Regions from separate parts of the [Rhizobium] kunmingense genome, predicted to be linked through region 1. Evidence: riboswitches for the same ligand, from Rfam matches in the RefSeq annotation. Region 1 holds a riboswitch; the other holds the start of a gene.
What was found. A riboswitch is a leader RNA that binds a small molecule or an ion and turns the genes downstream of it on or off. The one in region 1 is predicted to bind cobalamin.

Region 1 (16,024 bases):
TAGGCGAGCTTCCCCCAGGCGGCGGCAATGGCAACGGTAACGGCGGCAATGGCGGCCCGATCATTCCGAAATCGCCGAATGAGGCCCTGAAGCCCGAACGCGTTCCAGCGCCGCCCAAGCGCTCCAGAAAGGCGCGCAGCCAGCTCGTCATCTTTCTCAATTTCCTGATGACTTCGATCGTGCTTGTCGCACTCGCCGGCGCGGGCATCTTCTACTACGCGCTTTCGACCTATCAGAAGCCCGGCCCGCTGGAAGCCAATGCCAATTTCGTCGTGCGCGAAGGCGCCGGCATTGCCGAGATTTCCAATGCGCTGGAGCGCAACGGCATTGTCGAGGACGCCCGCATCTTCCGCTATATCACCGCGGTTCACCTCGGCTATGCCGGCGGCTCGTCCAACAGCCGCCGCAGCCTCAAGGCCGGCGAATACGAGATCAAGGCAAATGCCTCGATGAAGGATGTCGCCGATACGCTGGAATCGGGGCGCTCGATCCTCTACTCGATCTCCATGCCCGAAGGCCTCACCGTTCGCCAGATGACGCTGCGCCTGATGGAGGACCCGATCCTCGAGGGTGAGCTCCCTGCGGAACTGCCGCCGGAAGGCGCGCTGCGTCCGGATACCTACAAGTTTTCCCGCGGCACCAACCGCGCCGAGATCCTGTCGCAGATGCGGGCCGCCCAGGACCGGTTGATCGATCAGATCTGGGAGCGTCGCGACCCCGACCTGCCGATCAAGACGAAGGAAGAATTCGTCACGCTCGCCTCGATCGTCGAGCGCGAAACGGGCAAGGACGACGAGCGCGCTCACGTCGCTTCCGTTTTCTTCAACCGTCTCGACAAGGGCATGCGCCTGCAGTCCGACCCGACCATCATCTATGGCCTGTTCGGTGGCGATGGAAAGCCATCCGACCGTCCGATCTATCGCTCGGACCTGCAGAAGGAAACGCCCTACAACACCTACCGCATCCGAGGCCTGCCGCCGACGCCGATCGCCAATCCTGGCCGTGCGGCGCTTGAAGCCGTTGCCAACCCGTGGCGCACGACCGACCTCTATTTCGTCGCGGATGGCACGGGTGGTCACGTCTTCGCCCCGACGCTGGAAGAGCATAACGCCAATGTCCGCCGCTGGCGCCGCATCGAAGCCGAGCGCAAGGCCGGCACTGCGGCCGCGAGCCAGGAGGAAGAGGTCGTCGACGGCCAGCCGGATGGCGCCGACGCCGAAAAGCCCGCCGCGAACTGATCATATTGCTGCCGCCTCGAAAGGGCGGCAGTCCGCATTTTGGAGTGAGTTGAATGACATTGCAGTCGATGACCGGTTTTGCACGCAACGAAGGGGTAAGCGGGCGTAGCCGCTTCGCCTGGGAGCTTCGATCCGTCAACGGCAAGGGCCTCGATGTGCGTCTGCGTCTTCCGCCCGGCCTTGAACGGCTGGAGCAGGATGTCCGCAAGCTCGTCGCCGAAAAGCTCGCCCGCGGTAATGTCCAGGCCTCCCTGTCGATCTCGGTCGAGCAAACCCGCATGGAAGCGGTGGTCAACCGCGAGGCGCTCGATGCCGTCATGGCGCTGCGCGGCGACCTGCAGGACGTCATCGACCCGGCACCGCTGCGTCTCGATACGCTCCTCTCCATCCGTGGTCTTGTCGACATTCGCGAGGCCGACGAAGGCGAGGAAGCTGTCGCCTTGCGCGACACGGCAATCCTCGCCGGGCTGGACGCTGCGCTCGAGAACCTGCAGCAGATGCGCCAGACGGAAGGCGCAGCCCTTGGCGGCGTTCTCAAAGGCCAGATCGGTCGCATCGCTGAATTGACACATGTCGTCGAAGCGGACCCCGCCCGCAGTCCGGACGAGATCGGTAAGCGCCTGTCTCAGCAGGTCGATCAGCTGCTGCAGGACAAGGCCGGCCTCGACCGTGACCGTCTCTATGCCGAAGTGGCGCTGCTCGCGACGAAGGCGGACCTGCGCGAAGAGATCGACCGGTTGAAGGGCCATGTCGTTGCTGTCGGCGATCTGCTCGACAACGGCGGCCCGATCGGCCGCAAGCTCGACTTCCTTGCACAGGAATTTAACCGGGAATCGAATACCATCTGTTCCAAATCCAATTCCGCTGCTGTAACGGCAGCAGGAATAGAACTGAAGGTCGTGATCGACCAGTTCCGCGAACAGGTCCAGAATCTGGAGTAAGAGATGAGCCCGGCACCGACTCCGTCAGACAAGGCAGATGCCAAGATTGCCCGGCGTGGGCTCATGCTCGTTCTGTCGTCGCCTTCCGGTGCCGGAAAGTCGACGATCGCAGGCAACCTGCTGAGAGACGATCACAGCCTGGAAATCTCCGTCAGCGTGACGACGCGGGCCAAGCGCCCGAGCGAGATCGCCGGCACGCACTACCATTTCATCTCGATCCCGCAGTTCGAGCGCATGCGCGACAATGGCGAGCTGCTGGAATGGGCGGAGGTTCACGGCAATTTCTACGGTACGCCACGCGAGCCGGTGGAACAGGCGATGGCCGAAGGCCGCGACATGCTGTTCGATATCGACTGGCAGGGCGCGCTGCAGCTGCAGGAAAAGATGAAGGCCGACATCGTCTCCATTTTCGTCCTGCCGCCGACGATGACCGAACTGCAATCGCGTCTGCACCGCCGTGCGGAGGACTCGGAAGAGGTCATCCGCACGCGGCTTCTGAACTCCCGCGCCGAGATCGAGCATTGGCGCGAATATGACTATGTCATCGTCAACGACGATCTCGATGAGGCTTTCGGCCACGTCAACTGTATCGTCAACGCCGAGCGCGTCCGTCGCGACCGCCGCCACGGCCTGTTCGATTTCGTCGGCACGCTTCTGACGGAAGAGCCGAAACTCTGATCAGGCGGGCTTCTGCCCCGAAATCGCGAACCGGTGCTGCAGCGTCGAGGCGAGGCCCTTGCGTGACATGAGCGATATGCCGCGCGCCTTCCTGATGTCGGAGAGATCTGTATCGATCTCGAGTGCGGCAAATCCCGCGTTTTCGAACAGCTTCACCGTATCCTCCGCCCGGATGCCTTCGCGGAAATGAACCTGCGAGACTATTCTCTCGTGGTTCTGCCATTGCTCGGGCGTCAGCAGGCTATGGCCGTCCTTCGGCTTGCCAAGATAGCGGTCGAGCAGCGGCAGCAACCGCTCCAGCCAGTGCTTGCGCACGAAGTCGCCGTCGATGATCAGCAGGCGGCCGCCGGGTTTCAGGAGGCGCAGCCATTCCGAAAAGGCCTTTTGCGGATCGGTGAGCGTCCAGACCAGATGTCTTGCGATGATGACGTCGTAGGCATTGTCCGGCTCCATCGTCTCTTCCGCATCGCGGGTGAGGAATTTGATCGCCGCACCCGCATCATCCGCCTTGCGCCGGGCGCGTGCCATCATCGCCTCGGTGAAGTCGAGACCGGTTACCTGAAAACCCAGCCCGTGCATCAGCATCGTCATCACACCGGTGCCGCAGGCGAGGTCGAGCGCCTGCCGGCCTGCACCTTCGCCGAGATGCCGGCGTATCAGCCGGCCCCAGGCCTCCATCTCCGTCTCGCGGGCAATGCCGTGGCCGGGGCTTGCGTCATAGGTTTCGGCCCGGATCGTCCAGTAGGCGCGGATATCGTCCTTGATCGACCAGTTCTGCATGCGTCGTCCTACATCAGGAATTGGATATGAAGCCGGCCGTGATGGGCCGAGGTCGAGACATGCGCCTCGACGGCGAACACGTCGGCAATCAGCCTCTCGGTGAGGATTTCGGCCGGTGTGCCGCAGGCAACCAGCTTTCCTTCCGCAAGAACCGCAATCCGGTCACAGAAACGGGCGGCGAGATTGAGGTCGTGGATCGCCACGACGGTCGTGACAGAAAGCCCCTCGACCAGCCGCAGGATGTCGATCTGGTGGTGGATGTCGAGATGGTTGGTTGGCTCGTCGAGGATGAGCACGGAGGGCGACTGCGCCAATGCGCGGGCCAGCTGCACCCGCTGCCGTTCGCCGCCCGACAGCGTATGCCAGAACTGCTCGCGGCGATCATCGAGCCCGACGCGGACAAGCGCCTCCTCCACGATCCTGTCATCCTCGCCGGTCCAGGGGGAAAGCGCCGAACGGTGCGGCGTGCGGCCGAGCTTGACGACGTCCAGAACTGTGACATTGGCCTCCGTCATCGAATGCTGTTCGACCACCGCCACCCGGCGGGCAAGCTCACGGCGACCGAAAGCGCCGATTGCCCTCGCATCCAGCGTGATCTCTCCATTTGCCGGTGCACGCAGCCCGGCAAGCAGGCGGATCAGCGAGGACTTGCCGGAACCGTTCGGGCCGATCAGCCCGAGCGTCTGGCCGGGCTCGACATCGATCGTCACGCCATCGACGATGACCTTGCGGCCGGCAAGCCAGCGCACGGCCGTCGCGGCGAGTTTGGGATGGTCGCTCATGCGGCCCTCCGTGCGCGATAGAGGATGACAGAGAAGAACGGCACGCCGACAAGCGCCGTGACCACGCCGATGGGCAGCACCTGTGGGGCGATAATGATCCGCGAGACGATGTCTGCGACCACCATGAACAGCGCGCCGACGAGCGCACAGGCCGGCAGCAACCGCATATGGCCGGGACCGACGATGAAGCGGGCCGCATGCGGAATGACGAGGCCGACAAAGCCGATCGCGCCGACCATGCTGACCATGGTCGCAGTCATCAGCGCGGTGACGAGCAACAGCACGACGCGCACGCGGCCCACGGCGATCCCGAGCGAACGGGCGGCGTCCTCGCCGAAGGTGAAGGCGTCGAGTGCGCGCGAGTGCCAGATGCAGATGATGAGCCCGACGGCGACGACGGAAGAGGCGAGTGCCACCTCCGGCCAGCGCACGCCGGCAAAGCTGCCGAGCAGCCAGAACATCACGCTGCGCGCCTGTTCGGCATTGGCGGAGGTGGAGACGATATACGAGGTGAGTGCATTGAAGAGTTGCGAGGCCGCCACGCCGGCCAGAATGGTGCGATCCGCCGTCTGCCGGCCGCTTGCCAGCATGACGACGAAGGCGAAGGCTAAAAGCGCGCCGCCGAAGGCACCGACAGAAAGCGAGATCGCCCCGCCACCGAAGCCGAGCAGCATGACCGAGACGGCCCCGGTGGAAGCGCCGGCCGAGATGCCGAGAACGTAAGGCTCGGCCAGCGGGTTGCGCAGCAGCGATTGCAGGATCGCACCCGACAGCGCCAGCCCCGCGCCGCAGAAGGCGGCGACGAGCGAGCGCGACAGGCGGTAATCCCAGATCACTGCCTCCTGGATGCGCGGCACCGCGATATCCGTCAGGCCGAGCCGGTTGGTGACGGCGGCAATCGTCGTCTCCATCGGGATCGTCATTTCGCCGATCGCCACACCGGCGGTGATCGCGATGAACAGGGCGACAATGACGATGAGCACGCCGGCAATGCCGGCGAGCCACGGTTTGATGCGTGATGGGGTCACTTCAGCAATCCGAACCTGCCAAGAGCATCCGCGACGATTTCAAGCCCGTTGATGGTGCGGATCGTCGGGTTCATCGCCTGCGCATCCATCTCCACGATACGACCGTTTTCGACCGCATCGAGCTTGCTTGCGACCGGATCTGTGGAAAGGAACTGTTTCTTGGCGGCAGGATCGTCTGCCGTCTGGTTGCGGCGGTCCATCGTGCCGATGACGATGACGCTCGGGTTGTCTGCCGCGATCGCCTCCCAGCCGATGAGCGGCCATTCCTGTTCGGATGTGACGATGTTCTTTGCGCCCAGCACTTCGGTGATGTAGCCCGAGGCGCCGTTCTTGCCGGCCATCCAGGCGTCGCCGGCAAGTTCCGGCGAGGAGAACCAGTAGACGAGGCTGACATCCTTCGCCTTGTCGGCCACACGGGCGCGCACCGAGGCCTCGCGACCTTTCAGTTCGGCGATCAGCGCTTCACCACGGTCGGCGACGTCGAAGATACGCGAGAGTTCATCGATCTCCTGATAGAGCAGGTCCATGGAAAACATCTGTTTGCGCGCGCCATCCGAGACGGCATTGTCGGTCACGGTGCAGTCGGTCGGCGAGACGTAGCTCGGCACGCCGAGATCGGCAAACTGCTGGCGCGTTCCCACACGGCCCTGCGGCCCGACCGAGGTCAAGAACTGTGCGGCGATGAAATCCGGCTCGCGGGCGACGACGGCCTCGAAATTCGGCGTGTTGGCGGCGATGCGGTGCACCTTGGCGTTATCCGCCGCAAGCGCTGGCAGAACCGGAGACACCCAGATGGCGCTGCCGGCCATGCGATCGGCAAGGCCGAGCATCAGCAGGATCTCGGTGCTGTTCTGGCCGAGGCCAACGGCCTTTTGTGGAGGCTTTTCGATGACGATGTCCGCGCCGCAGTTTTCCAGCGTCAGCGGATAGCCGGCCGGGGCGGCGAAGGCTGCGGAGGAAAGGGCGGTGAAGGGGAGCGCGATAAGGGCGGCGATCAGGCCGGATTTCATGGTCTGTCCTTTCGGAAGGGCATGGACATGCGAAAGAAGCGTCACGCCCACCGTGAGGCAGGCGCGACATAAGGGGCTTGTTCAGTTCGCAAGTCCGAAGGACTGGATGCCCTTTGCCAGGATCTCGATGCCTTCGATCGTGCGGATCGTCGGGTTCATCGACTGTGCGTCCATCATCACGAAATGCCTGTTCTTCACCGCGTCGAGTTCGCTGACTACCGGATCGGTTTCGAGGAAGGACACCTTCACCGCCGGGTCGTCGGCGGCATAGCGGCGGCGGTCCATGGTGGCGATGACGATCACGGCAGGGTTGGCCTCGGCAATCGTTTCCCAGCTGACCAGCGGCCATTCCTCTTCGGTTGTCACGACATTCTGTGCGCCGAGCGTCTTGAGGATATAGGCCGGCGCGCTGTTCTTGCCGGCGATGAAGGCGTCTCCCTTGGTTTCTTTGCTGGAGAACCAGAAGACCACCGGCAGGTTCTTCGCTTCCGCGCCCTTGATCGAGGCGACGGCTGCGGCTTCGCGGGTCTTCAGATCGGCGATCAGCTTGGCCCCGCGGTCCTGCACATCGAAGATCTGCGCCAGCTCACCGATCTGGCGATAGATCAGGTCCATCGTAAACAGCTCCTTGCGCACCCCGTCGCCACCATCGGTGTTGGTCTTGGCAACGCAATCGGCCGGCGAGATGTAGGTGTTGACGCCGATATCGGAAAACTGCTCGCGCTTGGCGACCGAACCCATCGGGCCGACATGCCATTCGAACTCGGCGGCGACCAGATCCGGCTCCAGCCCGACGATGGATTCGAAGCTCGGGTCGTTATCGGCAAGCCGTTTGATTTTGGCGTTGACCTCGGCATATTCCGGCAGAACCGGACCGACCCAGACGGCGGTGCCGGAGACTTTGTCGGCGAGGCCGAGCGAATAGAGCACTTCCGTCATGCCTTGGCCGATGGAAACCATCTTGGCCGGAGCCTTGTCGAAAGTGATCTGCTGGCCGCAATTCTCAAGTGTCAGCGGATAGCTGGTCGAGGCGGCGAAGGCTGTTGCGGGAAGTGCCGATGCGGAAATCGCAAAGAGTGCGGCGATAAGGCCGAGTTTCATGTCCTGTCCTTTCAAGGGAAATGGCTTTGCCGGGATGAAAGGCAGGACGATGCAAGGCCGCGTTTGCGGTCCACATCAGGATGGCGGGCGACAGTGTCGCTTGCGTCATATCATTCTCCCGCCGGAACACCTCGTCCGGTATTGGTTTTAGCCTCGCTGCGGCAGGTCTCCTGACTCGCGGCTCGAACGCTGCCCGTCGCCTTCCCGGTTCGAGAACCAGTGGCTGTGACGAAAAGCTCGCCGCTTACAGTTGCGAGGGCAGTCGCGGGATCGGTTTTGATAAACCTCACCGCGTTCCCTTTTCATCTGCGAATGCAGAACCGTAGCGCAGCCTTGATAGGAGACAGGCCAAAGCTTGTCTAGTGATTTGGGCTTGTCCGTTGACTTGCGCACGACCGGCCCGCCGCCCCGCCGGACGTCATGTCTTCTCTACAAGGCTTGACGGCAGTCGCTGCTTGTGATTTCGTAATAGTATAACGTAACAAATGACGCAATGGGCTTTTGCAAATGAAAGACAAACTTCCCGTCACCGTGCTCTCCGGCTTTCTAGGCGCCGGCAAGACGACCATGCTCAATCACATCCTGTCGAACCGCGAGGGCATGCGGGTGGCGCTGATCGTCAACGACATGAGCGAGGTCAATATCGATGCCGCACTGGTGCGCGATGGCGGCGCCAACCTGTCGCGCACGCAGGAACAGCTGGTCGAAATGACCAATGGCTGCATCTGTTGCACGCTGCGCGACGATCTTCTGCAGGAGGTGAGGGCGCTCGCCGAACAGGGGCGGTTCGATTATCTGCTGATCGAATCGACCGGCATTGCCGAGCCGCTGCCGGTGGCCGCCACATTCGATTTCCGCGACGAGAATGGTCTGAGCCTGTCGGACGTTGCGCGGCTGGATACGATGGTCACCGTTGTCGATGCCGCCAATCTGTTGAAGGATTACGGCTCCGGCGACTTCCTCGCCGATCGCGGCGAGACGGCGGGCGAGGGCGACAACCGCACCATCGTCGACCTCCTTGTCGAGCAGATCGAGTTTGCCGATGTCGTCGTCCTCAACAAGATCGGCACCGCGACCCCTGACGACCGCGACGCCGCGCGAAAGATCATCGTGGCGCTCAATCCCGATGCAAAATTAATCGAGACGGATTTCGGCAAGGTGGAATTGAAGGACGTGCTGGGCACCGGCCGCTTCGATTTCGACAAGGCAGAGCAGCACCCGTTGTGGTTCAAGGAACTGCATGGTTTCAAGGACCATGTGCCGGAGACGGAGGAATATGGCATCCGCTCCTTCGTCTACCGCGCCCGCCAGCCTTTCGAGCCCGAAAAATTCCAGCGCTTCATCGATCGCTCGTGGCCGGGCGTCGTGCGGGCCAAGGGCTTCTTCTGGCTGGCGACGCGGCCGCATTTCGTCGGCGAGATCAGCCAGGCGGGGGCGCTGGTGCGCACCGGCCGCACCGGCATGTGGTGGTCGGCCGTGCCGAAGGAGCGTTGGCCCGACAGCCCGGAGTTCTACAGGATGATGCAGCCCTATCTCGATCCCGTCTGGGGCGACCGGCGGCAGGAAATCGTCTTCATCGGCACCGATACTATGGATCAAGCGCGGGTCACGGCAGAGCTGGATGCGTGCCTGATCGAGGCGGATGGGTTTACGCCGGAAAACTGGGCGAACCTGCCGGATCCCTTCGCAGTATGGGAACGGCAGGCATCATGACCCGGTGACAGGGGCGGACGCGTTTAAAGCGCGTTCGCCAGCGCCACGAATTCTGCAACGGAAAGCGTTTCCGCACGGCGCTGCGGCTCGATGCCGACCTTGGCGAGCAGCGCCTCGCCGCCCACCGGCTTCAGGCTCTGGCGCAGCATCTTGCGGCGCTGGCCGAAAGCCGCCTGGGTAATGCGCTCCAGCTTGTTGACGTCGCAGGGCAAAGGATTTGCCTTCGGCGTCAGATGCACCACCGTGGAGTTAACCTTGGGCGGCGGTGAAAATGCCTGCGGCGGCACGTCGAACACCATATGCGCATCGGTGCGCCAGCCGCAGATGACGCCCAGCCGGCCATAGTGATCGTCTTCCTCGTCGGCGACGATGCGCAGGCCGACTTCCTTCTGGAACATCAGTGTCAGGCTTTCCCAGAAAGGCGGCCACTGTCCGTCTTCCGGCAGAAGCCAGTTCAGCAGCAGTTGCGTGCCGACATTATAGGGCAGGTTGGCGATGATCTTCACCGGCCCGCCATCGGCCTTCTCGGCGGCGAGAGCCTTGAAATCTGTCTTCAGCGCATCGCCTTCGATGACTTCCAGCCTGCCCGGATAGAAATCCGAGACTTCCGCCAGAACCGGCAGCGTACGGGGATCGCGCTCGACGGCAATCACCTTCTTCGCGCCGAGTGCGAGGATGGAGCGTGTCAGGCCGCCGGGGCCGGGGCCGACCTCGAACACGGTGACGCCATCGAGAGAACCGGCCGAGCGGGCGATCTTCTGCGTCAGGTTCAGGTCGAAGAGAAAGTTCTGTCCGAGCGATTTCTTCGCATCGAGGCCGTGGCGCTGGATGACGTCGCGCAGTGGCGGAAGTCCGTCGAGTGTCGCCATCAGCTGGCCATGCCCTTGCTTTTGCCGGCCAGATCGCCGGCGAGTTTCAGTGCTTCTACAAGGCTTGTTTCGCGAGCGATGCCCTGTCCGGCAATGCCGAAGGCGGTGCCGTGATCCGGTGATGTGCGGATGAAGGGCAGGCCGAGCGTCACGTTGACGGACGTGTCGAAGCCGAGCGCCTTGGCCGGGATCAGCGCCTGATCGTGATACATGCAGACCGCCACGTCATAGCGGGCACGCGCCTCGTCATGGAACATCGTGTCGGCAGGCAGCGGCCCGAACACATGCAGGCCCTCCGTGCGCAGCTTGACCAGCGCCGGGTGAATGATGGTCTGGTCCTCGCGGCCGATCGCGCCATCCTCGCCCGCATGCGGGTTGAGCCCGGCGACGGCAAGGCGTGGTTTCTCGATGCCGAAGCGCGTTTTCAGATCATGCGCGGCGATGCGGCAGGTCTCGAGGATCAGGTCCTCGGTCAGCGCCGTGGGCACGTCCTTGATCGGGATATGGATGGTGACCGGGATGGCGCGCAGCTTCGGTCCGGCCAGCATCATCACCGGTAGTACAGGCTTGCCCGTCGCCTTCTCGGCGAGATGCGCAAGAAACTCCGTGTGGCCGGGAAACTCGAAGCCGGCTTCGTAGAGAACCGACTTGGCGATCGGATTGGTCACGACCGCCGAGACGTGTCCGGCAAGGCAGAGATCGACGGCGGTTGCGATCGCCGCGATCGTCGCCCGCGCGGTCGCCACATGGGGCTCACCGACGGCGACATCCGCGCCCGCTGCTATCGGCAGGACGGGCAGGGCCGTGTCGAACATGGAAAGAGCGGTTTCCGCCGTCGCCTCGCGGATCGGCACGTCGAGATCGAGCATACCGGCGCGGGCTTTCAGCACCGCCGGGTCGCCGATGAACAGGAAAGGCGGAATGCCGTTCTGATCGCGTGCCGCCCAAGCGGCGAGTGTGATGTCGGGGCCTATACCGGCAGGATCGCCCTGGGTTAAAGCGAGCGGGCGATCGAATGCCATGTAAGCTCCGGAAGACGGAATGAATGGTGGTCAGCGAAGCTCGATCTGCGCCTTGGAGCGCAGTTCGTCGAGATACTTCTTGCTGTTGGCGTTGTCGCCGATTTCCTCGGCCTTGCTGAGGTCTTCGGCGCGGAATACGGCTTCGGCGGCAAGATCGTCGGAAACCTGGCGCTGGTCGCAGATCGCCAGAAACTCGACGCCGCGCTCGCTGATCTTGGTCGCGGTCGTGCCGTTGGATGCCTTCTCGATCAGCGGCTTCCAGTCATCCGGCAGATTCGGCGTCATCACGCGGCCGAGGTCGCGTACCGAAACATCGAGCATCGTCGCTGCAAACTGCTTGGCCTGATCGCAACCCGGAAACTTCGAACGCGACGCTTCCGCCTCGGCCCGGCGCTTGTTGAGGATCGCATTGCGCTTGGAGGCTGGCACGACGAAGATGACCTGCTTGAGGAAATACTCGGTGGTGACAGGCTTTTCCTTGCTCTCCATCATGCGGCTGACAAGCTCCTGGCCCGTCATGCGGCTTCCGCCGCCGCCATAGCGCGCATTCAGCAGACGCGGCCAGCTCATCTGCACGGCGATGTAGCTTTTGAAATGCTCGGCAGTGACGCCCGCCTGGTTGAGCACCTGGGTAATCTGCGGCGTGGTCATCTTGTTGCTGGCGGCAAACCGGGCGAAGGACGCATCCACATCCGCCGTGCTGACCGACATCCGCACGCGGGCGATTTCCTGGCGCTTGAGGGATTCCTCGATCAGCGCGTCGCGGGCCGTCTTCGTGTCGGCCTTCTGGCGCTGCAGCCGCAGGAAGGCGGCGCGGCGGGCGACATCGGCCGTGGTGATCGGCACACGATTGACGACAGCCGCCACTCCGCTGGTCGACTGTGCCGACGCGGCGATCGGATCGATGACGATCGAAGCTGCCAGCGCGGCCATGGCAATGGCCAGCCTGCGTGTTCCGGTCACTCCAAACATCTGTCAACTCCCTTGTAGGTGGCGCGTTTTCAACGGATTTCGGGCCGTCTTTTACTACAGGCCCGACCGGATGCGCAATCGTTGCGGCAAAACGATGACGGCCCCGTGATCGGAGCCGTCACATTTTCGCGACTGTTACTGGTAGCGGAAACTCTGGTCCTGGTCGTAATCGTCCGTCGAGCCGATGTTGACGTCGCCGAGCGTCCTGAAGCTCAGGCGGGCACCGATCGACCAGTCGTTCGCATCGGTCGTGTCGCCGGTCTTCTCGGTATAGGCAAGCGAGAAGATCATGCACTCGTCCGCATAGCTGATGCCGATGCCGCGGCGGGTGAGATCGTTCTGGTCCAGATCCCAGGTGGCCTTGCCGGACAGCGACCAATTCTCGTTGATGCGCAGGCTCATCGATTTTTCGAGAATGTTGGTCGAGGACGTAGAGCCGTAATCCGGCTGTGCTGCGACCTTCGTGTAGACGAGTTCGCCCGATACGCGCGGCGTCTTGTAGTCGACCGCGACATCGGTACGGCGCACGTCGAGCGTGTCCTTGTCCAGACGCGTGTTGGTCGACAGGCTGATGCCCTGCGGCAGGTCGATCGCGGCCATCGCGACGAAGTCGGAAACATCGTCTTCGAGGCCGGAATTGGCGCCTGCGGAAACCAGGTCGGCGCTGGCAAACGAATTCTCGCCCGCCAGCTGGTAGGACTGGCCGAAGATGCTGCGCAGGCCGATGCCGTTGTCGAAGGAGCCGGTGTAGCGAATGCCGATATTGGCACGCGTACCGCCTTCGATACGGTCATAGCCGGAGAACTTGTCGCGTTCGAAAAGGCTGGTGGCGTCGAAGACGAAGCTCTGTGCGTCCTCGTTCGGCAGGCCGCCGGCCATCTGCTCGTCCGGGCGTGCATAAAGCTGCGCAATCGGCTCGATGATATGGGTGCTGCTGCCGGCCGTGATCAGGAACGGATAGCGGGCTTCCAGACCTGCGGTCGCCATGTAGCGGCCGCTCGGATCGTTTTCGAGCCTGCCGTCATAGTTCGTTCCGGCACTCGAAGAGGTGCTGCGCAGACCGTCGCCGCGAAGCGCGAACAGCGGCGTCAGCTGCAACCCCATGCCGGTGGTGAAGGTACGTTTCCACTCTGCCTCGGCGGTGATGCGCGTATAGCTGCCCTCGAGGCCCGGGAAGCGGTAGTCGCCACCCAGTTCATAGAGGTCTTCCTCGCGCCGCGACAGGTTGGTCAGGTTGGCGTTGAACATCAACTGGCCGCCGGCAAGCGGCTCAGGTGCATACCAGCTGTAGTCGAGAACCGGGTAGACGACCGCCTGCTGACGCTCCAGCCGGCTCGTCTCTGCATCGTCCTGCACGTCGAAGTAATAGGCGCGCAGGTCGAAATTGTTGCGGGCGCCGAGACCGGTCAGATAGGCCTGATTGGTGATCGTCTCGCTGTCGAGATCCTGAAGATCGTAAGTACGCGAGAAATTGTTGTCGCTCTGCGCCATCACGTCCCAGCCGAAGGTCCAGCGGGGGTTGATCTGGAATTCGCCCTTGGACGCAGCCATGAAGCGCGTATCGGCTTCCCGGTCGCTGCCGGCGTCGAACGAATCCGGGTTCTGCTGGTTGATGCCGGCGAACCGGAACGTGTGATCTCCGCTTTCGAAGCGATTGCGGATCTCACCCTCGAGCAGAAGCCCCTGGTTGGTGTAGTAGGTCGGCGTGATCGTCGCATCCATGCTCGGCGAAAAGACATGGTAATACGGGATGCCGAAGCCGAAGCCGAGATTGTCGTCGGCGCTGAAGCGCGGGAACAGAAGCCCGGACTTGCGCTCGACGGTTTCGTCGGGAACCGTGATCGGGAAGGGCAGGCGGCCGAGCGACATGCCGAACAGTTCGAACTGCGCGTTTTCCAGCCGGATCGTGTGGGCCTTGCCGTCGCGGATGACGCGCTGTGCCTTGACCTGCCACAACGGCGCCTTTCCGGGCGTCTCGGCGCAGGGAAGGCAGGCGGTGTAGACGGTGTTGTTGAGCACCATCAGGTCGCCGCTCTGACGCTCGGCGCTTTCGGCCGCAAGACGGGTATTGTCGGTCGTCTCGACCCTCAGCGAGTTCAGGAAGCCCTGGCCGAAGTCGTTGGTGACGTCGAGTTCGTCCGCATAGACGCGCGTGCCGCCCGGCTCGATCAGTTCGATATTGCCGGTTGCCATGACGCGGCCGCTGTTCTGGTCGTATTCGACCCTCTGGGCGACCATGCGGTAACGATTGTAATAGATCTGCACGCCACCGCGAGCGGTGACACGCTGGGAATCCTGATTGTAGACAAGCTCGTTGGCGCGCAGAAGCATCTTCGCGTCATCGGACTGAGCCGGCACGAGACCTTGAGCGTAAGCCAGATCGGAGCTGATGCCACATACGAACGCGGACACACCTGTCAGCAGGGCGGCGGCAAGCCGTCTGATATTCTTGCGGTTACTGACCGCCACTAGCCGTCCTCCTGATGAAGCAAGATCGTAGCTCCCACCGCTGTCGCGACGACGACTGGTATCCAGACCGCCACGAAGGGAGGGATTGCCCCGCTGCTTCCAAACGCTTTCACAAGCACGCTGACGACATAAAGCACGAAGCCCGAAACTATGCCACCCAGAATCATGGAGCGAGACTGTGCGAAGCGACTGAATTTTAACGATACTGTTGCAGCAATGAGAGTCATGGCCACGAGCAGTACCGGCAGCGATAGCAGCGAATGAAACTGAGTCTCAAGCGCCTTTGTTGAGATGCCGAACGAGCGGCCGACTTCGATCTTGCGCGAAAGCTCAAGGAAGCCAACGGTTTCGGGCTGCGCGACGCTCTCCTGAATGTATTCCTGTTTCAGGTTGGTACGAACCTGCACCGTAGGCTTGCGGGCCGGAATCTCGCCTGGCCTGTTCTCGAGCACATCGGTAAGAAGCCAGTAACCATCTTCCAGTTTTGCCGTCGCGGCATCCTGCCTGAGCGTCACGCGGCTGTCGTCGTCGAAGTGGAAAACCACGACATCGATGAGTTCGGTCCCGTTGTTGCGGTAGCTCTTGGCGCCGATGATGACATCCTCGTCGCCGCTGATCTGGCGGATCCATGGCACGAACCTGCTGGCGCGTGCCTTGTTGCTGCTTTGACGCCAGTCGGCTTCCAGCGTTGCCGATTCGCGCTGGCCCCAGGCGCCGAGCGGGCTGATGACGAACAGCGTGAAGAGGCCGAGCAGGAAGGCGCCGAGAAGGAACGGCGAGGCGAACTGCCAGACGGAAATGCCGGCGGCGCGCGTCACCACCAGCTCGTAGCGGCGATTGAGCGCGATCAGCACGGTCATGCCGATGAACAGGCTGAGCGTCGGGATCGTCTGCTGCAGGATCGACGGCAGGCGCATCAGCGTCATCGCCAGCGCACCGAACACATTGTAATCCGTCAGGTCGGAAAGCCTGCGCGTCGTCTCGCTGAAATCGGCCAGGAAGATGATGCCGCTGACGCCGAGCAGGAACCAGAAGGCGATGGCAATATAGCGCTTGAAGAAATAGCGGCCGAGTGTGGAGAAGATCATCAGGCGGCACCTCCGCCGGATTTCGCTGCCGACCGCGACAGCCGTTTCTGCAACGGGCCGGTCATGCGGCTGAGGCCGCGGCCAACGGCATCCGGAACCTTGATCTGGCGATTAGTGGCCAGCATGTAGATGGCGATCAGCGAAGTCACGATCGGCACCCCGTAGGCAGCCGGCACCCAGGCGGCGCTGCGCTCCGTCAGGTTGGTGACCGAGAAGCCCATCCAGCGGATGGCGAACGCGACGACGAGCCCCCAGATCATCGGATGCACGCGTGCCTGACGATGCGATCGGCTGCTGCCGGCGACGACAAGCGATACGAGCGCAAAGGCGATC
Region 2 (16,024 bases), on a different contig from region 1:
CGAGGACGCACATGATTGGCTCGAACGGGTCACGATGGACGCGCATGACGCGCTGGATTTCCTTGGAACGATTGGCGGCGTGCCGATGAAACGCATCGCAGGCGCCATGCCAGTCGCGAGCTGCGAAGTCGATTTCTTCCTGTTCAATCAAACCCGCAATAGGCCTGACGTTTTGAAGCAACTCCGGGTGCTGTCGGATCCAGCCAACATCAGCACGGGAAAGGGCCTGAGCAACCATCAACATGTCTTCTTCCCATTTTGTATAGAAGCCGCGGCGTTGTTCCCGCCACAGAAGGTACCAGTCCCAAACGCCGGGGAAGATGAGAAGGCTAAAGCTCAACCGGCTGAGTGGAACGCCGTAACCCTTCACGGCGCTATTCGGTGACGCGGCCAGTGCGCCGAACATCAGACCAAGATGCTCAATTTTCTGAGAAGCCGTTTCTTCTCCCCAAACACCATTCCGCTGAAATCCAATCGCCGTCAGTGTCGAGGTTTTGAAGCGGATGAGATCTGCCATTTCCATGGCAAGCCGCGGCGGCGCGTCGACAACGCCGGACAGCAGATCAGGATCATCGAACTCGGCCTCAATATTCTGATTTGCTCGAACTGCGGATGCCAAGGATCTGGCCGACAGTGCGCTCCCGCCATAAGTGACACCGGGAAAGCGGATGGCATAACGTTGCTTGCTGGCCGCCGCCTGGTATCGACGATACTCCGTCGATCCGGAAATGATCACACGGCGCACCCAATCAAGGATTTCTTCGCGCTTGGTGAAGGGCAGACTGCTGAAGTCATCTGGAAGATGCAGCGAGATCCTGCGCCGCTCGGCCGGGCTAATATCACCGAGTTCGTGACCATAAAGCGAACGTGCCTGATGCGGCAGCTTCTCTTTGAAATATCCCTCCGGAAGTCGGTAGCGTCGCTCAATGCGGCGGAGGATATCGAAACTCGCAACAGATCGGGGTACGCGCTCGCCTTGGATCCAGGATAGAAGCGTCTTGTGGTCGAAGGTCTCATTGAGATGAACAACGGCTCGGTAGAGCTGCCAATAGCTGTCGCCGAACCGGCGCATATGATAGACCAACGCATCCTGAAAGCTTGCCGGATCCTCTGTCGCTTCGAATAGCGGTTCTGGGAATGGGCTAATCGGCTTCGGTGCAGGACCTCGTGGTGTGGACCCAGACCGCGCAAATGTACCGTCGGTTGTCGCGCGTTGAGGCTTTCTGGTCGAGGATGTGGAAGCTACCGTCTTTGCAGACACTATTTTGTTCGGGCGGGTCTTTGGCTTTGGGGACCGTCGCTCTTCGGCTGCCGGTGGTGCCCCGAGCCATCGGATGATTGCATCCAAGCCTGGCCGGAGTTGCTTTTTCAGTTCCGCCGTCAACTCCGCTTCGATCCCACAGGACTGACCAATCGTCGTCCAATCGATATGGCCATTCAGGAGGGGTGGCGATTTCCGGTAGATGATCAGGCTTATGAGATAATGGCGGACGTTCTCCAGCACTCGTTTGGATGTGATCGGTGCGATACGTAGTTCGCAGAATTCGGATATCTTTCGCTGAAAATGCCGTGATGAAAGGTCTTTTTGGGTCATGCTTATTCCGTTTCTTTCGGCGCTAATGCCGAGGGCGAGCGGGAATAGGAGGCGAGCTTTAAGAAAGGATTTATCGGACGAGGCACTTTATAGGCTGCTTGATCATCGTATTTCTGCCCCTACGCAAGTCACCCTGGATCTGCGCCAGAAACCTCAATGTCAGGGCGTTAATTAAATGCGCTTATCTAAGTTTGGCGCTTAATTAAATGAAGCCCGCCTTGTTTAAATAAGGCGCAACGTTGATACTGGGACATGTCTGATTCCCAATCCAACCATCGCATGGGTCGTTTCGTCGAGACGATCGCCGCCAGTGAAACAGTGCGGGCATTCGTGCCCCCGCCATTGCCGCCCGAGCCGGCGATTGATGTGCTTTCATTGCTGGAGCGTCTAAGCCTAGCAGAGCGCGCGCTGGGACGCCTGGATGGTATCACAATGCTGCTGCCGCGACAGGAGTTGTTTCTATACATGTATGTGAGAAAGGAGGCTGTTCTCTCCTCACAGATTGAAGGCACGCAGTCGACGCTTTCCGATCTATTGCGGTTCGAGACAGAAGCTCAAGCCGGGCAGCCCGTCGATGATATCCGTGAAGTCTCCAACTATGTTGACGCCATGATGTATGGTTTGGAGCGGCTGGAAACGCTGCCCATGTCATTGCGTCTGATCCGCGAGATGCACGCCAGACTACTACACAGTGGGCGAGGAGGCACCAAGGACCCAGGAGAGTTCCGCCGTTCGCAAAATTGGATTGGTGGCACGCGGCCCGGTAACGCACTCTTCGTGCCGCCGCCCGTCACGGAAATGGCCGATTGCCTCGATGCATTCGAACGCTTCATGCACGATGAGCAATCTCGGTTGCCGGCACTGATCAAAGCTGGCCTGCTGCATGTGCAGTTCGAAACGATCCATCCGTTTCTCGATGGCAATGGTCGTATCGGCCGCCTGCTTGTAACCCTATATCTTTGCATGAACGGCGTTTTGCGAAAGCCGCTGCTCTACCTCAGCCTCTATCTGAAGTCCCATCGAAGAGAATATTATCGGTTGCTGCAGGAGGTCCGCGAAAACGGAAACTGGGAAGCCTGGTTGGACTTTTTCCTCGCCGGCGTCGCCGACACTGCCAATCAGGCGTTTGAGGCTGCCACCCAGATCGTCGATCTTTTCAAGGAAGATCGGGAGCGGATCACGATGGAGAGCGATAGAGCAGGGTCTGCCCTTCGCATTCACGAGCTTTTCCAGCAGAATCCTTTTCACACGGCGAACCAGATCGTTCAGATCACAGGTCTGTCCGCACCAACGGTTAACGCTGCACTCGCAGATCTGGAGCGATTGGGCATCGTTGATGAGGTGACCGGCCGCAAGCGTGGCCGTGTGTTCAGTTATCGACGATACCTTGCAATTCTAAGCGAAGGCACTGATCCCCTGCCGCTCAGTTCATGACGAATAAGAGGGCCAAAGGTTCGATCTGCATCAAGATCTATGCATCGGAAGGGATTGGTGGTTGCCGCGGCAGTTTCTATTCGACGCCCGGCAGTCGACCCCTACGCTTTTCGCCAGCGCGATGGTGACATTCCCTTGTGGGCCCTGAAGACGCGGGCGAAATGGCTGGGGCTTTCGATGCCGCAGCGGGCGGCGATCTCAGTGATGTCGAGTTCGGGCTGCCTGAGCATGTGGGCGGCGGCTTCCATGCGGTGGGCCGAGATGGCCTGGAGCGGTGTGAGGCCGGTTGCGCCGCGAAATGCCCGAAAGAAATGCCCCTCCGAAATTCCGAGCGGCGTTGCCAAGTCCGCGATGGTGATCTGGCCGCCGAGAGATGCGTCGATCCTGCCATAGGTATCGTGAAGCTGACGTGTCGTCAGGGCGTGGGACGGTCTGGCTCTTGCGCGCGGTGCGACATTTACCCTGTGCGCCAGATATTCGGTAAGCGCCAATGCCATTGTCGAGCAATAGGTTGCGTCCAGCTGACCATCACGGTGGAAGAGGCGCGCCATCTCTGCGGTCATCGTGTAAATGAAGTCGTCGCGACCGATAAGCGATGGCGGCAAGGTCCCAAGCTTGGATCCCGTTGTCGCGGGATCGATGGCGATGGCGCCCCATTCCCAAGATACGTCGCGCAGGGCGAGATCGCGATTGCAGCCGGCTGGCAGGAAGGAGACGGTTCGCTTCACATCCGCGCCGGCATAGCGAAAACCGTCGTCGGTGCGAAATTCATGGGGGGCAGCGCCACCATTCAGCGTTACCATGACGAGGTGGAAATCGGGCGTTATCCGGCCTTCGACCTCGGCCGTCCGCACCCGCCTGGCGGTTTCGAAACGTCCGCCGCTCCAGGTCACCCGGGCGTGGTCGTTCGGCTGTTGCGTCAGATGCCAGCTTTGCCTTTCAAGCTCGTCAATCATGCAGAAGCCTCGGCCTGCACCCCGGTCATGTCCGCGGTGCGCAATGGCCGAGGATAGAGCGACTTGGTGACACTTGCATGCAGGAAATAGGCCGGGGCCTGCCGCCCATCTTCAATTGGACGTGAGCGGCAGGTGATCTTCGGCATGGATTGTCGTGGTTCAGCCGGGGTCGTAGGCACAACGGAAGCCGATATACACGACATAGAAGTCGGCCGGCTTCCACTGCATCGCATCGGCACGCAACTTGTCGGGTCCGTACCACCAGGAGCCGCCCGCCGTCAGCGCGTCAGCACCCTGGCGATCAGCGAGCCATTCCCAGACATTGCCGCCCATGTCGAAAAGACCGTTGACACCCGCGCGGGTCGTGCCAACGGGAGCATGACGGGGCCAAGCGTCATCAACACTAGTGTTGGTGCCCTCGTTGGTTTCTCCGGTCGGATAGATGTAGGTGCGGCCCGCGATGAAGCCATTGACAGTGCCGGGGCCATGTTCCTGATACGCTGCACGTTCCCATTCAGATCGGCTCGGCAGGCGGCCGCCGACCGAGGCGCAATATTCGCTCGCCTCGTGCCAGCTGACATGAACAGCCGGTTCGTCGGCACTGTACGGCGTGTCGCCGAAGGGCGTACGGACAGTCCAGCCGGGCCTCCGCTCCCAGCCGCCGCCCCATTCGTGACCGCCACCCTCGCGTTCGGCGGCCGTCTTGATACCGGAGCGATCGGCGAAGGCTACGAAATCCGAAAGACGGACCTCGGTCCGATCAATAGAAAATCCGTCGATCTCGACCCTTTCGGATGCCGATGCCGGCGTGCCGACGAGAAATGCTGCAAGCAGCGTCAGGTACGCTGCACCTGCGGGAACGGCCATGTGACGATACCACCATAGTTCTTGCCGGGATAGGGAGGTTGTTTTAGCGCATCCGCGACGCCTGTCAGCCCCGTGTAATGTTCCGCCATGCGCTTGCGCATCGCTGCATCGGGAAGGTCGCCGTAGAGCGCTCCCATGTTGTCGAGCACGTGCTGCGGCTGGCTGGTGGCCGGTATGACATTGGTCACGGCCGGATGCGAGATGATCCATTTCAGGAAATACTGGGCCCAGCTTTCAATGCCGACCTCTCTGGCAAAATCGGGCACGGGCTGGCCTGCGACAGGCGTGAAAAGGCGCGCTTTCTCGAATGGGATGTTGACCTGCACTGCGACGCCGTTTGCGGCACAAGCGTCCAGCAATCGCCGCTCGGCGGCCGGGGTCAGGATGGTATAAGCGATCTGGACAAAGTCCAGCGTGCCGGTATTCACCAGCCGTTCCATCGTGTCGTAATATTCCGGGCTCCATTGTGTGATGCCGACATAGCGGACGGAACCTTCGGCCTTTTTCTGGGCAAGCCAGTGCCTCACCTGATCGTGGTTCTCCAAGCTATGGACCTGCAGAACGTCGATCTGCCTTCTCCAGAGCCTTTCCTGCGATTGCCGCACCTGCCGTTCCGAATGGCTGTTGTCGGAAAGATAATCGCCGGTGGTCCATGTCTTGTTGGTGATGAAGATCTCGCCACCAATGCCGAGGGACGTGATGGCATCGCCCGTGCAGACTTCCGCCATGCCATAGAGCGGCGAGGTGTCGATCACCTTGCCGCCGTTCTCGTGGAACAGCTTGACGATCTCCTCGACGTTTTCTCGGGCCTCGCCCGGGCGAATGTCGAAGGTCTCGAACGTACCGAGGCCGACGGCCGGTAACATTTCCCCTGTCTTCGGTATCGGCCGCATGATCGGCGCACCGCGTGGCGAAGAACTTGCTTGCTGGGCCATTGCGGGGCGAAGAACTGCGGACGTGGGTAAAAGCGATGCTGCAAGGCCTGCCCCCGTGGCGGCAAGGAGCTTGCGTCCGTAGGCTGAAAATCCTGATGTCATCGTGGGATCCCTTGTGCTGAGGATGGCGACGATGACATCTATCCGCCGCACAGGCGCGTCAGATCCTGACCGGAGCGCTCGATCCTGACCAATTATCGGTCTGCAGTCGATCCGGAAGCGGTTGTGGGGCGCGAATGTGCCTCCGGCGACGCCGTTTTCATACAGCCTGGAAGTGAGTGGTTTTCTGTCTAGCTGTGGCCGAGAGTGAGATACATTTCAGCCGTTTCGGTCCCATGGCGGTGTTCCGTAAAATCGCTCCAACAGAAAATCGACAAGTGCTCGAACCTTGCGCGGCACGTGTCGGGCATTCTGGTAAACGATCGAAACCGTGCTCTCGAGAGGATGATAGTCCTGGAAAACCGGGACCAGCCGTCCCTTGGCAAAATCCTCCCCTGCAACGAAAGTCGCTAGAACCGTTATACCTTGGCCAGAGAGTGCCGCATGACGCAAGGCGTCGATATTGTCTGCGGTAAGGACCGGGTCGACGGGTACTTCCACAATACCGCCAGCACCTCGTAGCCGCCACATCCTGCCGCTGAGGAGGGGCGCAAAATGTAGAATACGGTGGTTTTGGAGATCGGATGGCTGCGTCGGCGTTCCGTATTTTTCCAGATAAGCCGGCGTAGCGCAGATAAGCCGTCTGTTCGGTGCCAGCTTGCGCACGACCACATCTCCACCGGCATCCAGCGCACCGATACGGATCGCCGCATCGAACTGGTTGGCCGCCATGTCGATGAAGTCGTCTCTGAAACTGAGTTCCAGGCGAAGTGCTGGATGGCGCGCCATGAAGTCCGGCAGTAGCGGCGCGATCTGGTATTGGCCGAACACATTGGGTAAAGCCAGCCGCAGCAAGCCGGTGGGCTCCGATGCATATCGAGAGATTTCCGCTTCGGCGTCATCGATACGAGCGAGGATTTCCAAAGCATGCGCCATGAATGCCGTGCCCGCTTCGGTGAGCGTGACACGGCGGGTGTTCCGCTCGAACAGGCGCGCGCCCAGCCGATGTTCAAGCTCCTGTATACGGCGACTGAGCACGGACCTGTGCAGATCGAGATCGCGTGCCGCATTCACGAAGCTCAGGCGTCTGGCCACGGCCATGAACTCGGTCAAGGCCGCCGTTTCGATCGGGGAGGTCGGCATCAGCATTCCATTGTTGCTCTGGCTGCAACTATAGTTGTCTCGCCCCGATATTAAAGTATGTCGCAGGGATAACGATCTCCGATGTCGTTCGACAGAAGAGGAGATTGACCATGCTTCTACAGACGAATGCCTTTCTTAACGAGGCCGAGAGCACCGTGATCGGACGTCGTGCCATGTTGAGCGGCGCCGGGGTGTTGGCCTTGGGCGGAGCACTTTTGCCCCGATCTGCATCCGCTCATCAGTCGCCTGCGGCGGATGCGCTTTATCGCCAAGGCATTGCCCTTCTGGAGCGGCTAGGGGATCGCGAGGCGCGGCTTGCCGGCAGCTATGACCGGCTTTCTGCAGATCTGGTGAGCATGAATGTGCGAGGTCCTTATGGAGAAATCCTGTCGCGCCCTGGTCTTGACTTGCGGCAACGGATGATCATCGGTGTCGCGGCTACTGCCGCACAAGCGAATGTCATGGATGGTCTGGGGCGTCAGATTTGCGGCGCGCTCGAGGTCAGTGTTTCGCCACGAGAAATTGTCGAGACACTCATCCAGCTTGGCCCCGAACTGGGATTTCCGGTTGCCCAGGACGCCCTGTTCCTCGCCCGTGACATATTCGGACAGCGCGGTGTCACTCTGGGCCTGGATAGTTCCAACCGGCCCAATGGCGATGTCTATGATCTGGGGCTTGCAACGATCGCGGATATCGGCCCACCGGAGCATGCCGGCGGCCTCGATGGGCTCGGAGAACTTGGCGTTGAACTCGACAGGATCACCGCCGAATTCGTCTATGGCGAGATCTACAATCGCCCCGGACTGGACCGCTCAACCCGGGCGCTGGTTTGCGTGGTGACTATGATCGCTCGCGGCAACCGTCGGGATGCGTTGGCTGCACGAATCGACAGGGCGCGCCGGGCGGGCGTTACCACCGAACAGATATCCGAACTCCTGATCCAGATGACGATCCATGCCGGCTGGTCGGAAGTGCTATCTGCCGCGGCGGTGGCGCAAGAGGTGCTCTCGCGGCCGGTACCCGCTGTCGCGACAGCCGACTTTACGCCGGAGCGCCTGCCACGTCAGGACGAGGTCGAGAAAAGAGCACTCGACGAGCGCGGCTTGGAGACGCTCAGGACGTTGACGGGGCTTGGTCGTGACGGTGCGCGCGAACTGTTTTCCGGTATCGCTCCCGATGTGGGCGATTACTTCGTCGATTTCTCCTATGCGGCAGTATTTTCCCGACCTGGCCTCGATCTGAAAACGCGGGAGCTGGCGACTATCTCGGCGATGGTGGCGCTGGGAACTGGCGTCAGCGAATTGCCGCTCAGGCTTCATGTGGCCGGTGCGCTCAAGGCCGGAGCGAGCCGCCGGGAGATCGGCGAAACCATTTTCCACATGCTTCCCTATGTCGGCTTTCCCGCTGTGCGGCATGCACTGGTCATCACTGGTCGTGTCTTCGACGAGACCCCCGAATAATCAACCCACGAAGGAATTTCACATGGCTAAGAACAATCAGCTTTTCCCGCGTCGCGCAGTCATTCAGCTTACTACCGCCGGTGCTGCTGTGTTGGCGAGTGCTCCCTTTACCGTTGCCTTGGCACAGGGCGATGTGTCAGCCGGAATGGCGGTGGATGCTATAACGATCATGGCCCAGTTGCGTGCAAGGCCCGGCCAGGAGAAGGCACTGCGGGAGGCACTTATTGAGGTTGCCACGGCAAGTCGAAAGGAGGAGGGCTGTATTGCCTTTGACATGCATGTCTCACGCGAAGAACCGGCAGTCTTCCTTGCCTTCGAGCGCTGGTCCGACGATGCGGCGATCAAGGCGCATTTCGAGACGCCCCATTTCAAGGCGATCGTAGCACGCAGCGAAGAACTGCTGGCGGAGCCGATGGAAGCACATTTTGCGCGACAGATCGTGTGAAATGATTATTTCGAATGGCACGGCGGCCACTAATCAATTGTTCGGTCGCCGTGTCCAGTTGTCATGTCGGTCACCGAACGCCAGGGCCATCAAGGCTTACGGTTTGGCGTAAAGCGCGATGACTTCTTCCAGAAAGAGTTTGCCCGTCACCGGTAACCCGGGCTTCAGCCACGCAGCGGCGATCGGTAACGGTGGTGGCGCTGGCGTCACAGGGCGGTAGGAGATGCCGGAGCGCGGTTGCCGGGACAATCCTTCCGTAACAAAGCCCAGACCGGCGCCCGCCGCGACAAGGCCGGAAAGCGTGGTCATCGGGGTCACTTCCTGAACGATCCGCGGTGTCACGCCATGCGAGTGAAAGAGCGCGATCATCCGATCGTAGATGCTGGGGCCGATACGGCGCGGTGCGATCAGCATGGGTTCGCCGTCGAGCGCGGCAATCTCGATCACATCCGTCGCTGCGAGTGGATGGCTTTCCGGCAATGCCAGCACAAGCGCTTCGCCCGGTAGCGCGTGTGTCTCAAGATCGGGATGCTCGAGCGGCGGGTGCAGAATGGCGAGATCGATGCTACCCGTGGCCAATGCCGTTTCAAGCGACGGCGAATTCATTTCGGCAAGCTCGACATCCACATGGGGATGACGGCGGCGAAATGCCTGCAGAGCCTGCGGAAGCAGTCCATAAAAGGCTATCACCGTAAAACCGAGTCGCAATCGTCCGACATCGCCACGCGCTGCCCGGAGCGCCTGTTCCCTGGCAACGCGCGCATTCTCGATTGCCCTGCGGGCCGGCTCCAGAAAGGCTTGCCCGGCGGGCGTCAGCGCCACGCTGCGACGGTCCCTTGCGAAAAGATCCGTCCCGATCTCGTGTTCAAGCACGCGGATACGCTGACTGAGCGATGGTTGCGTGAGATGCAGTCGCTCTGCGGCGCGACGGAAATGAAGCTCCTCCGCCACCGCGACGAAACAGGCCATGGCTCTGATATCCATATAGCTCCCTGATGCGAAACGCCTATCACAGAACATTATATTCCAATTGGATGCCGATCAATGAGGCGACTATCTCTTTTCGCAACGAACCTTGAACACACAGGAGAGTGCATCATGGCGATCTCGCAATTTTTCCCGACCACAGCTATCGCCGCTGCGTCGATGACGTTGGCAGCGCAGGTGTCCGCTCAATCGGTGGATGTTTTGGCTGGCATCTCGGCGGGCCGGGTCGCGGTGATCTCAGATGGAGACTATGTGGCCAAGACCTACGCCGACACCATCCTTGCGCCACCAGACGCCGGATACAAGGATACTCTGACCATTCTCTCCATCACCGATGGCAAACTGACGCAAAGCGCCTTGCCCGTTTCGAACTCGGTGACAGCAGCCCCGGAAATTCTGGAACTGACACCGGATGGCAGGACCGCTTTTGTGGCCGAGCGTCTTGGCGAACGTCCCACCGGCGCGACGACAGTAAAGGAACTACCGGCGGGCAATCGGATTTTCGCCGTCGATCTCGGCGATCCAGCCCATCCAAGGCTTGCGGATACGGCCGAAATCGACGTCAATCCGGAGGGGCTGGCGGTCAGCCCGGATGGCCGCCGGGTCGCCGTGGTCGCCAACTCGGCCGATGAAAGCCTACTGCATATTCTGGAATTCATGGACGGCGCCTTCGGGGAGGCCGCGCGCTTTCCGCTTTCAGTAGAGCGATGACCTGAGGACTTCGGCCTCATCGATAAGGCCGATCTCGGGGGTGCTGGAAACGACCGCATATGCGACCTCGCCGAGTTGCCACCACGCTGCTTCCGCATCGGAAAGATTGACGCCGGTGATCGCTTCGACCGAGAAACTGCCAGGCCTGCCTGCGAATACAGAGATGAGCGTGCCTTCCGCTGTCCGCACAGCTGCCTCGACGCTTGGGCCAAACTCTGACGGGAACACCTGGACATCGACGACCTGCCAATCGTCCGGGAGCTCTGGCATGGCTATTGCGGTTGCGGCGCGAATTTCGTCGCGATCGTAGGCCTTCACCTCTGGCTGGGATTGCATGCCGGCGCGAACCAAGGATGTCCGATGCGCGCGGATGGCCTGCTCGACGAAGGCGGGGGGATGCGCAGACGCGTTTACCTCACGGGTTCCGAGAGATGTGTTGGCAAACCAGCCCACCGAGACAAGCAGACCGACGGCCGCGATCTTCTGGAAGGTCGCCCACATGCGCGCATCCGAAAGCCCGGTCTCAAGCCGGCGAGCAGCATGCCGGGTCTGCGGTGTGCAACTGGCATTTTCCATCGACATGGCAAGCTTCAGGGTCGATCGAACGGTGAGGTCCGTCATGACACGGGTGGCTGCGTCCGGATTTTTCGACAGGAAGGATTCGACACGCACGCGCCCAGCCGGATCGATTTGGCCATCGACATAGGCGTCCAGATCGGCTTCGGAAATAGGTACGGTCTCAGTCATTGCCGCCTCCAACGATGTGTAGATGGATGGGATTTCTCGGAGTATTCTCAAAATCGCGCAGCGCCGCCCGTGCTCGCGAGACCCGAGACATCAAGGTGCCGACAGGAACATCGAGAAGCTCTGCAGCCTGCTGATAGGACATGTCCTCGATCGCGATCAGGTGAAGCGCTTCGCGTTGATCTTCCGGCGGAGTGTCGAATGCGGACCGAATTTGTGCGAGGCGAACACCATGCTCCTGATGGGCAGGATGGGATGTTTCAATCTCGGCGTTTACGGCCATCTCCCGCCGTGTGCGGGATAAAGAGCTTCTGACACGATCGATATGGGTGTTGTGAAGGATAGACAGAAGCCAATTGCGCAGGTTGGCGCCGCGGCGGAAGCTCGAGCGCCGCTCATACGCGCGTATCAAAGTGTCGTGGACGAGGTCCTCGGCATCAGCCGGATTGCGCGCAAGCGAACGCGCATAGCGCTTCAATGCGCTGAGTTGGCCTAGAACGTCGAACATGCGTCTCCTGTCATCCATGATCAGATATACGGAGCCAATTTTCTTTTGCTTGCATGGTGCGACGAAAAAAATCGACTGCGGTTGATAGGAGCCTGCTCAGAACCGTGAAATCGACTGCCACCTGGAAATTTTTCGATTGGCGTTGCAATTTTTTCCGGGTGGGCTCCGTATACTCCAGCATGAGACACATTCACCAGCTAGCCCGGCCGCATTTATTGGCTCCAAAAATATGCCACAAGCTCGATGGCGCGGTTCAACGCACTCGATCAGCCCGGACCCATTGAGCCTTGGCCGGCACCAACGCCGATCCCTTTCCCCTACGAAGCGAGACCGTCGATGACAGCGACCAAGGATAACTTTTTCAAGCCGGGTAGAGACGAAGATGAGCCTGCCTCGAATAGAGCGCCCGGAGCACTGGATATCGTGGAAGCAGAGGCGGCGGCGCGGGCGGAGAAGACCAAGCGTCTGCGCGAAGCCCGACTACAGTCCGCGTCATCGAGTTCAGGCCGTCCCTAAACGACTTGCGGATTTTGCTCATCAGCCTCGCGATTGATATTTTCACGCTCTTCAGTGCTTAGCACCCTCGGATGTTTTTAATGCAGGAAATCACTGCCCCGATCGTCAATTTTCTGAACGAATACCCCGAGTGGGCCGCAATCGTGGTTGGGCTGACAGCCTTCTGCGAGTCTCTGTTCATTGTCGGCGTGCTCTTCCCGGCTACTCCTATTCTGCTCGTCGTCGGTGGGATGCTTGCGGCGGGTACTGCCGATCCAGCTCCCGTGCTCGCTGCTGCCATATTCGGGGCCGTCACGGGTGACATCGTTTCCTATCTGATCGGCAAAAAATCAGGCCGGCGCATCACGTTCAGCCCGGCAGCGAAGCGGCATAGGACAAGCATTGCGAAGGCCCGTGTTTTCTTTCGGAAGCATGGGATGCTCGCAGTGTTCATGGGGCGGTTCTTCGGGCCGCTGAGAGCGACTGTACCGTTTGTTGCTGGTATGATGCATATGAAACAAGCGAAGTTCCAAGCGGCCAACATCGCCTCGGCCGTTATTTGGGCGCTCGTCATGCTGATGCCCGGGTGGATGGCGGTTGAAGGATATCAATCCCTGTAGCGAGGTGACCACTCTGTTCACGCAGCGAGTTACGCGCACATAATGCAACGATGTCGCGTAATTAGCCCTACGTCATGAAGATAGAGCGTTGATAAGCGTAAGCACATTTAACGGACTTGAGGGGCGATACCCATCAGGAGCTGCGAAAAACGCAGGCTTGGGCGTAGCGCGGAGTAACTTCCGCCGATAGCATGGCCGGATCATAAGTACCTATTACCCAAGTCGAGTAATCGAGCGATAATGATATTGGAAGTGACGTATGAAAGCTGCCCCCAACACTGCCAAAGCCATGTCCGAACATTGGAATGGGCGGGCAAACCGCTTCAACAGTGCGGCATCGCACAAGCGTAACTATGACGATTGGAAAAGCGTGTTTTCGGCGGCGCTTGAGGGAGATGCCCGGACCGCAATCGATCTTGGAAGCGGCACGGGTGCGTGCGCATTGTTGCTCGCGGAGCTGGGCCATCGGGTCATCGCAGTGGATGGTTCAGAGGGGATGTTGTCTCACGCCCGTCAGGATGCCGAGGCCCGTGGCCTCGACCTGACCTTTGTTCATTCGACGATGGACGATGCCGAAATTCCTGACGCAAGCGTTGATATCGTTACTTTGCGCAATGTTCTCTGGACGCTTGAGAACCCCGCGGGTGCGCTGTCCCTGGCTAACCGCATCCTGAAACCGGGTGGCAAGCTTCTGGTTTCAGACGGCCTATGGTTCCTACATCGCGACAACGACAGCGCGGCCGAGTTCGGCAACGAACTGCCCTTTTTCAATGGCCTGACGGATATTGATGCGCGTGCACTGCTGCACGAGACCGGTTTCGGCGAGGTGCAGTCCTGGAAGCATCTCTTTGAGACGCATCCCTATGGTGCCGTCTATGACGACAGCAGCCGCATGATCGACTATTTCGTGCTGACCGCGACAAAGCCGTCCTGATCCGCGACGCAGGCTTGCGCAACGGTCTCAAGCCTGTATAGCTTGCCGCCGTCGGTTCCCGAAAGGGACGAACAGGGAATTCGGGACGGAGCAATCCGTCAAACGAAACTGCCCCCGCAACTGTAGGCGGCGAGCATCCTTTCATCGGCCACTGGGCGATTGTGCCCGGGAAGGCGAGAGGAGGCGTTGACCCGTCAGTCAGGAGACCTGCCGACATCGAGTAACGTAACGCCGGCGGGGTGTCCGGAGGAGGAAGCGGATGTTTGCAGCGTCTTTGCGTGCTGTTCCGAATGGCGGTGAAAACCGGCAGGCGGATTTTCCGTGCCATCTTGATGATCCCCGATCGGGTCCATTTCACTGACCGGAGATTGATCATGACGAAACTCAAGGCAGCTCTTGCCTTCTCGGCCCTCCTGTTCGCCAGTTCCGGCGCCTATGCCGGCTCAACCACATATCCGCTCAAGATCAGCAATTGCGGTCAGGAACTGACCTTCAACGCTGCGCCGAAGAGCGTCGCTGCCGTTGGCCAGTCGACGACGGAAATGCTGTATGCACTTGGCCTTGGCGACAAGGTTGTTGGCACGTCGGTCTGGTTCAACGAGGTTTTGCCGGAGTTCAAGGACGTCAATGCCAAGGCTCCGCGTCTGGCAGACAACCATCCGGGCTTCGAGGCCGTGGCGGCCAAGAAGCCGGAATTGGTGACGACCCAGTTCGAGGTTCATGTCGGCCCGCAGGGCGTGGTCGGCACGCGCCAGCAGTTCAACGAGCTTGGTATCAACGTCTACGCCATGCCGGCGGATTGCGTCGGCAAGGACAACCTTTCGGGCGGTGACGGCGCACGTAAGACGCCATTCTCGATCGATACAGTTTACCGCGCCGTCGATGAACTCTCGACGATTTTCGATGTGCAGGACCGCGGCAACAAGGTTGAAGAGCAGCTTCGTTCACGGGTCGACGCGGCTGCGGCCAAAGCCAAGGCACTCGATCTGAAAAACGTCTCCGCGGTCTTCTGGTTCTCGAGCGCCGACATCGAACTCGATCCCTTCGTTGCCGGTCAAAAGGGCATTCCGGGCTTCATCATGAACACGCTCGGCGTGAAGAACGTGGTAGAGAGCGATGAGGAATATCCATCCGTTGGTTGGGAAACTATCGCCAAGGCCAACCCGGATGTCATCATCATCGCACGTATGGATCGCCGCCGCTATCCGGCCGATGACTATCAGGTGAAGCTCGATTACCTCAAGAGTGACCCGGTGACCCGCGAAATGAAGGCCGTCAAGGAGGGCAGCATTGTCGTGGTCGATGCTCATGCCGTCCATGCGGGCATTCGAATTCCAGCCGGTATCGAGGCTGTCGCCGACGCGCTTGAAGACATCAAGGGCAAGCAGTGACGGATATCGTGGTCGAGCGGAACGGACAGATTCCCATACGCCGGATCGGTTATCTGATTGGCTCCGTTCTCCTGCTCCTCATTGCCATCGCGTTGGGCGTCTCCGTCGGGGAGACGTCCATGCCGATCCATCTTGTCGGCCAGACATTGGTCAACAAGATGTTTGGCGCAACCTATCTCGTTGATCCGATCGATGCGGGTATCATCTGGAACTATCGGCTGACGCGCGCCATCGTGGCGGCCTGCTGCGGTGCGTCGCTGGCCGTGTCCGGCGTGGTTCTGCAGGCCATGCTGCGCAATGCGCTGGCCGACCCCTATATTCTCGGCATCTCCGCCGGTGCTTCAACGGGTGCGGTCACCATTCTGATCCTCGGCATCGGCGGTGGGCTTCTTTCTCTGCCCATCGGTGCCTTTGCCGGCTCGCTGATTGCCTTTCTGCTGGTCATCATGCTGGCGCGCGCCGCAGGTGGCGGTGTCGGCATCCAAGCGACCGGACTTGTCATTCTCGCCGGCATTGCCGGTTCGCAGCTCTTCAACGCACTGACCTCGTTCATCATCACTCGTTCCGCTAATGCCGAGCAGGTGCGCGGTGTGATGTTCTGGCTGATGGGGAACCTCAGCGGCGTGCGCTGGAACGATGTATTTCTTGCTGTCCCGATCGCCATTCTGGGTGTCTGCGTCTGCATATGGCATCGCCGGGCA

Region 2: another riboswitch for cobalamin. It lies ahead of AC0JZ4_RS21155 (ABC transporter substrate-binding protein); the one in region 1 lies ahead of AC0JZ4_RS17625 (ABC transporter substrate-binding protein).

The regions. Positions count from the first base shown of each region.
Region 1 covers NZ_CDRNXG010000001.1:3,635,541-3,651,564, reverse strand. The annotation lists gene mltG (endolytic transglycosylase MltG) at 1-1,238, shown strand, start outside; gene AC0JZ4_RS17655 (YicC/YloC family endoribonuclease) at 1,292-2,179, shown strand; gene gmk (guanylate kinase) at 2,183-2,857, shown strand; gene AC0JZ4_RS17645 (class I SAM-dependent methyltransferase) at 2,858-3,637, opposite strand; gene AC0JZ4_RS17640 (ABC transporter ATP-binding protein) at 3,646-4,419, opposite strand; gene AC0JZ4_RS17635 (FecCD family ABC transporter permease) at 4,416-5,432, opposite strand; gene AC0JZ4_RS17630 (ABC transporter substrate-binding protein) at 5,444-6,457, opposite strand; gene AC0JZ4_RS17625 (ABC transporter substrate-binding protein) at 6,539-7,558, opposite strand; cobalamin riboswitch at 7,702-7,898, opposite strand; gene zigA (zinc metallochaperone GTPase ZigA) at 8,066-9,271, shown strand; gene rsmA (16S rRNA (adenine(1518)-N(6)/adenine(1519)-N(6))-dimethyltransferase RsmA) at 9,295-10,140, opposite strand; gene pdxA (4-hydroxythreonine-4-phosphate dehydrogenase PdxA) at 10,140-11,162, opposite strand; gene AC0JZ4_RS17605 (SurA N-terminal domain-containing protein) at 11,193-12,125, opposite strand; gene AC0JZ4_RS17600 (LPS-assembly protein LptD) at 12,270-14,603, opposite strand; gene lptG (LPS export ABC transporter permease LptG) at 14,603-15,691, opposite strand; gene AC0JZ4_RS17590 (LptF/LptG family permease) at 15,691-16,024, opposite strand, start outside.
Region 2 covers NZ_CDRNXG010000002.1:571,804-587,827, forward strand. The annotation lists gene AC0JZ4_RS21080 (hypothetical protein) at 1-1,594, opposite strand, end outside; gene AC0JZ4_RS21085 (Fic family protein) at 1,847-3,028, shown strand; gene AC0JZ4_RS21090 (helix-turn-helix transcriptional regulator) at 3,130-3,984, opposite strand; gene AC0JZ4_RS21095 (hypothetical protein) at 3,981-4,130, opposite strand; gene AC0JZ4_RS21100 (formylglycine-generating enzyme family protein) at 4,144-4,851, opposite strand; gene AC0JZ4_RS21105 (aldo/keto reductase) at 4,821-5,717, opposite strand; gene AC0JZ4_RS21110 (LysR family transcriptional regulator) at 6,105-7,028, opposite strand; gene AC0JZ4_RS21115 (carboxymuconolactone decarboxylase family protein) at 7,139-8,488, shown strand; gene AC0JZ4_RS21120 (putative quinol monooxygenase) at 8,511-8,933, shown strand; gene AC0JZ4_RS21125 (LysR family transcriptional regulator) at 9,030-9,917, opposite strand; gene AC0JZ4_RS21130 (YncE family protein) at 10,032-10,631, shown strand; gene AC0JZ4_RS21135 (anti-sigma factor family protein) at 10,617-11,378, opposite strand; gene AC0JZ4_RS21140 (sigma-70 family RNA polymerase sigma factor) at 11,371-11,901, opposite strand; gene AC0JZ4_RS21145 (DedA family protein) at 12,480-12,998, shown strand; gene AC0JZ4_RS21150 (class I SAM-dependent methyltransferase) at 13,258-13,932, shown strand; cobalamin riboswitch at 13,968-14,161, shown strand; gene AC0JZ4_RS21155 (ABC transporter substrate-binding protein) at 14,307-15,323, shown strand; gene AC0JZ4_RS21160 (FecCD family ABC transporter permease) at 15,329-16,024, shown strand, end outside.